Regions from separate parts of the Chryseobacterium sp. 2P genome, predicted to be linked through region 1. Evidence: riboswitches for the same ligand, from Rfam matches in the RefSeq annotation. Region 1 holds a riboswitch; the other holds the start of a gene.
The links. Region 1 has a riboswitch for cobalamin ahead of AC52CF_RS05435 (TonB-dependent receptor plug domain-containing protein). Riboswitches for the same ligand answer to the same signal wherever they lie in the genome.
Positions count from the first base shown of each region.

Region 2: it holds a riboswitch for cobalamin, as region 1 does, so the genes downstream of both, AC52CF_RS14470 (acyl-CoA thioesterase) here and AC52CF_RS05435 (TonB-dependent receptor plug domain-containing protein) in region 1, are expected to answer to the same signal.

Region 1 covers NZ_CM184194.1:1,193,587-1,196,713, reverse strand. The annotation lists gene AC52CF_RS05445 (NADH:flavin oxidoreductase/NADH oxidase) at 1-166, opposite strand, end outside; gene cdd (cytidine deaminase) at 265-747, shown strand; cobalamin riboswitch at 1,690-1,865, shown strand; gene AC52CF_RS05435 (TonB-dependent receptor plug domain-containing protein) at 1,897-3,127, shown strand, end outside.
Region 2 covers NZ_CM184194.1:3,191,959-3,195,085, reverse strand. The annotation lists gene AC52CF_RS14480 (cytochrome P450) at 1-54, opposite strand, end outside; gene AC52CF_RS14475 (HD domain-containing protein) at 186-776, shown strand; gene AC52CF_RS14470 (acyl-CoA thioesterase) at 867-1,250, opposite strand; cobalamin riboswitch at 1,358-1,537, opposite strand; gene AC52CF_RS14465 (hypothetical protein) at 1,596-2,393, opposite strand; gene AC52CF_RS14460 (ATP-binding cassette domain-containing protein) at 2,428-3,090, opposite strand; gene AC52CF_RS14455 (hypothetical protein) at 3,087-3,127, opposite strand, start outside.

The sequences.
Region 1 (3,127 bases):
TTGCTTCAAGGATGATTAGTCCGGTTCCGCCCTGCGCTCTGCTTCCGTAATGTACAAAATGGAAATCGTTGGCTAATCCGTTTTCGGAAGAATACATACACATTGGAGACATTACCCAACGGTTTTTCAATTCAACATTTCTGAATCTGATTGGAGTGTATAACATTTTTGATCTGATTTTTAAAATTTTTAAAGAATGTGATGGTGTTGCCCACCTCATGAAAAAAAAGTAAATTTATCCCCCTTTTTTTAAACCCACAATATATGAAAAAAGAAACTCATATCAGTTACGAATATTTCAACAATAACGCTGAACTGAACGATATAGAAAAAAAATTATTTGCAAAAGCAAAAGAAGCGCGCGAGAACGCTTATGCTCCCTATTCTAACTTTTTGGTTGGCTGTTCTGTGCTTCTGGAAAACGGAGAAATTTATACCGGAAACAATCAGGAGAATGCGGCATATCCTTCCGGACTTTGCGCGGAAAGGACTGCTCTTTTCTGGATCGGGGCAAATTTTCCGTCTGAAAAAATAAAGAAAATCTTTATTGTAGGCGGACCAAAGGAGTTTTCTGAGAAAAATCCACCGATTCCTCCATGCGGATCGTGCAGACAGAGTATTATTGAATATGAAACGAAGCAGAATGAAAATATTGAGCTTTATTTTTCTAATCTGAATGATGAGGTGGTGAAGGTACATTCTATTAAAGATCTTCTGCCGTTTTATTTTGACGGTACTTTTTTATAGTTAAAATGTTTAAATAATAGTAAATAAGAATTCAGGTTGGATTTTCGCAAAGGCACAAAGTTGTTTAAGATAGTATGCTTTAAAGCACAAGGATTTTATCTGCGATAAAATTTTATCAGCATTATAAAGGAAAATCTTTAATTTTCTCCTTGCGTCTTAAAAGAATAGAAATTTTATCAAACCTTGCGCCTTAGTTTTTTTCAATAAGAGTATTTTTATTTTAAAAAAATTTAAACAAACTCTTAAATTCTGTCTGAATTTTTCATTTGTATTTTAATGATTTAAGGGAAAGTTTTTTAAGAAGGGACTTTCTTTCATCACATAAGTCACATGAGATTTTGAATGATGCGTATTTAAAATAGAAGAACACATTAGTCTTTAAAAATCTATGATTTTCTTCTTTAGTGATGTTTATTTTAAAGTAATTAAATAACTTGCTTAAACTTTTACTACAAAATATGCAAAAGATTTAAACACTTTAGTTTTTTAAGTTTAATCCTTAAATGGAAAAAAAAGAGCACATAAGTTTAAAAATTATTTTTTTTTCTCTTTGCAGACTTTTGAAATACTTTAAATCAATTCAATAAAGTCTTTTGTCTTTTTTGCGGCTAAATTTAAAATGAATTTAAAGAAACTTAAAGTAGGTTTTTAATACATTTTAAATAATTCTGGCTGAAAATGATTATTTATTTTTCAATAGAATCTGAATTTTATAAAAATGTTTATTTTCTGCGGTTTTATTTTCCTAGCCCAGATTGAGCGGCATGTCTGAGCTCTTTTTTGGATTCGGCGGCGGCTTTTGCCGCCGCCGAATCCAAAAAAAGCGAGTAGCGAAAGCTGGAAAAAGCTCCTGAAATTGTTTTTCGTATGTAATGCAACAAATCATTGTTTTATTAAAAAGATACTTAATGGGTATTTTTTTTGTCAATAAATTAAAAAAGTTATCTTTGCAAAAATTTTGGTTTCCATTAATTTGGAATGAAAAGGGAATTGGGCGAAAATCCCAAACTGTCCCCGCAACTGTAAATCGCATATAAGATTTCTACGATAAACCACTGTGAAAACGGGAAGGTGTAGAAAGCGAAAGTCAGGAGACCTGCCAAAATGTAATCTTAAAAACATTGCTTTCGGAGGAAAAGTAAAATAGGAATGGCATTAAAAAGATCTTTAGTACTGCTTTTTGCATCATACGGTTGTTTTCTTTACGCGCAGGAGAAAGCTATTGACACCGTTTATGTTTTTGACAATCAGATGAATAAGGTGAAACTTTTTCATCCGGTTACTACAATTACTCCCAAAGACATCGAAAAAAATTCCGCTAATCTATCTGAAACGTTACGTTTTCAGTCGGCTGTTTATATTAAGGAAAATGGCCGCGGTGCGGTTTCTTCGCCTTCTTTCAGGGGAACAACGGCGCAGCAGACTGCTTTTGTGTGGAATGGGATTAATATTAATTCTGTTTTTTTGGGGCAGGGAGATGTTAATAATATCGCGATTTTCGGTTATGATGCGATAGAAGTGAAAGCCGGCGGCGGAAGTGTGGTTTACGGAAGCGGTGCGATAGGAGGAAGTATTCACCTTAACAATGAGCTGAAATTTAATGAGGGTTTTCATGCAACTTTACATAGTGAAGTGGCTTCTTATGAGACGTTCCAGAATTATTTTAAAACTTCTTTCAGCAATGCGGATTTCAGTTTTAAGGCATCCGGAAATTATTTCATCAGTCAAAATAATTATGAGGTTCCTGAAAAGCAGTATATCAACCGAAACGGTAAATATTTTAACGGTACAGCGAATATAGGTTTTAGCTATAAAATTGCCCGAAATCAGAAAATTTCTTGGCAAAGTCAGTTGTACGACGCGGAACAGAATTATCCTATTTTCACGGAAAACGGTAACCGGACGAAGTATGCAGCGCAGACTTTTCGCAGTCTTCTTACCCACGATATGAATTCGAAATCGATTTCAAACAGCCTGAAAGCGGCTTACACGGAAGAAAACTTCCAGTATTTCGGGGTTTTTGAGGCTCCTAAAACCAGTGGCGGAACGGGAAAAAATCTGATTTTTAAAGATGATTTCAATTATTTCATCACGCCTAAACTGAATGTCAATCTTATCGGGGAGTTTCAGATCAATAAAGGAGAAGGCTATCAATCCGGAATTGAGGATGTAAAAAGAAATATTTATTCTGTTGCAGGATTGTTGAGATATTTCCCTACCCAGAAACTGAGACTGGAAACCGGAATCAAGAAGGATTTTATTGAAAATATAGAATCGCCTTTACTCTATTCTTTTTCAGGAAAGTGGAAAGTTTCTAACTGGTACAGTTTAGGGGCAAGTTTTTCAAAGAATTTCAGATTTCCTTCTTTTAATGATCTTT
Region 2 (3,127 bases), 2.0 Mb from region 1:
ATACAGTTTTCTTTTTCCTTTGATTTCTGCAGGATAATTGTAATTTGGCGTCATACATAATATTTAAATAAATGTAATACTAATCTGTGAATTAAAATAGGTTTACAGTCAAAAGTCTTATTTTTGTACAGCTTTTTTATCATCAATCCCGTAAAATGGATGATGAAATTTTAAACAAAATAAATATGAAGATACAAAAGGAAATCGATTTTATTCTGGCTGTTGATGCCCTGAAAAATGTACAGCGAAGAAATTATAATGCAGATGATTCCAGAAGGGAAAATACGGCAGAACATTCGTGGCAGATTATTATTCTGGCGCAGATTCTGTTTCCTTATGCGAAAAACAGAGCGGATATTGATCTTTTGAGAGTGATCAGAATGCTGTCAATTCACGATTTGGTTGAAATTGAAGCAGGGGACACCTTTATATTTGATGAAGCTGCCATGGTCGGGAAATTTGAAAGAGAGAAAGTTTCGGCTCAGAAGATCTTCGGAATTTTGGATGAACCGCTGCGCTCTGAATTTTTTAACCTTTGGCTGGAATTTGAAGAAGAGCAGACTCCCGATGCTGTTTTTGCCTGTGCAATTGACCGTATTATGCCTTTTATCTTAAATTCCCACACTTCAGGAAAGAGCTGGACAGAAGCCGGCGTCACGGAAAAACAAATCAGAAATATGCTGGAAAATGCCATTGTAAGGGCTTCCGATGAACTGGGAGAAGCTTTTCAGATGTTGTTAATTAAAAATCTTGAGACCGAAAAGGTATTGAAATAAAGGTTTCGGCGGGCAAAGCCCGCCGAAACCGCTTTAAAGAACATTTTGAAAATATTGGGTTCCGGCGACCGAAGGTCGCCGGAACCCTTTTTATAATATTTGAATTGGCTTCTTAAATTCATCAATCGCTACAAAAGTAAAATCTCCTACGATCGCTCTTTCCCTTTCATAAGAATACATCTGTTCCGTAAAAATTTCTACATTTACTTTCATGCTTGTTTTTCCTACATGAACAACTTTTCCGATTAACTCCACAATCGTTCCTGCGGGGATCGATCTTTTAAAATCAATTTTATCGCTGCTTACGGTTACCACGCGTTTTCTTGCAAATCTTGTTGCTGCAATAAAAGCCACTTCATCCATTAGCTGCATCGCCGTACCTCCGAAAAGAGTATCGTAATGATTGGTTGTGTTCGGGAAAACCGCTTTAAAAATTCGGGTTTCGGATGCTTCAATTCTTTCTTCTGTAGTCATATATCATTATTATTAAAGCGAAATGAAAATATCGGAACAACAGAAAAAGCAGAGACAGAAATCTCTGAGTATCCATTAGATCAATAAACTTCAAATCGCGAAAGTTTTTTGTTGTTAAGAAAAAGGCAGGTCTCCTGACTTGTAACCTCTTTATTTCCTTCCCATGACCTTGCACAGTGGATTTTTAATAAAGAATTCCGTTACTTACAGTTGCGCGACAGTTCGTGATTTTCACACGATTCCCTTTTAATCTGCAGTTAAGCAAAACCAGTTTCCTGAAAAGTGATAAGCTTATAAAATCTAAAGTCACACTTTTCGATGACAAAAATAATGATTATTGACGAATTATTCAGGAGTTTTATAAATGATCTGGCTTTCAGCTTTTCCCTGCTTGATTGTCCATATCGTTGTATAGCGGTTTTCGCCTGAACCGTTAATCATATAAAGAAAAATATGATCGTTATCGATGGCGGTTACGCCCACGTTTTCAAAATCCATGGCAGGCTGAAACATATTTTTAATGGCATCTCTTACAAAAACAGAACCTCTTCCGGGCTGCTGAACGCGTACAGATTTTATTTCCATTAAACCTTCCGGCAATTCTTTTCCTACGCCCCAGGCTTTTACCTTGTCTATTTTAACGATGTTTCCGTTAGAATCTTTTTCCTGCTTTTTGATTTGTGCATAAGAAGGATAAACATCAATGATAACTTTTGTTCTCTGGTTTCCGGGAATTTTAGGATTGGTATCATCTGTAAAGATCAGAGACTTTCCGTTTTTCGATTTAGAAGGCGTAAATTTTGGTAAATTATCAACGAAAACAATACGGTTTTTATTCACCATCCCTTCCTTGGTGATGCTGTCGTATCGTACGAAAGGTTTTTCGGTGTCTTCTTTTTCAGGATATTTTATCCAGATCCATTCTGTTTCTCCCGGCGCAGGCTTTTCGTAAATAAAAACATCTCCGGTTTTCATACGGATCTTGTCAATTATTTTTCGGTAATCGTCTTTATGGACACGCACCATGGCATAACCTTCCTCAGCTTTTACCACGCCGAAAGGCACTTTATTCTGTCCCTTCGCAAAAGCAAAAGAAAAAATACTGAACACTGAAAGATAAAAAGCTTTTTTTCCGGAAACCATTATGAAAATTTTTTTGAAAGTTCAAATATATAAATTAAATATTCTTCGGAAGATAATTATACTGCTGCAATTCTTTAAAATCTTTAATTTGCTTCAGATACGTATCAGAAAGCAGATAAATTTCATCTGAAATATCCAAAACCTCCTGATAACGGTGATCTGAAATAATAAATCCCTTCTGCTGAGACTGTTCTTTGATCATTTTTTGAATTTCAGAAATCATTTTCGGTGATAAAGCGTTAAAAGGTTCATCCAGAAGAACAAATTTCGAATCGGAATAGATCATTAAAATAACCTCAACAATTTTTTTCTCGCCGCCTGAAAGGTTTCGTGGAGTTGTATTCAAAAAAGGTTTTAGCAGATCTGATTTAAAAAGCTGATCCGCGTTTTCTTTAGTACAGAAAAGGGAGATCAGGTTTTTTATTTTAATACCTTTCGGAAGAAATGAGTATTGAGGTAAATAAGCAATTCTTCCTTTCCTGTCCATCTGATTTTGCAAAACTTTATCATCCACTCTGATGAACTGAGAATCTCCCTTCTCGATCCCGAAAATAATTTTTAAAAGAGTAGATTTTCCCGTACCGTTTCTTCCCAACAGACCGATTACCTTTCCCGTTTCACAACTGATGTAGATATCTCTTAGGATTTTCTTTTCATTAAAAGATTTTGTGAGGCTGTCAATATGTAATCTGCTCATATTAGTTTTGAAACTATATTAATGATTACACTTAATG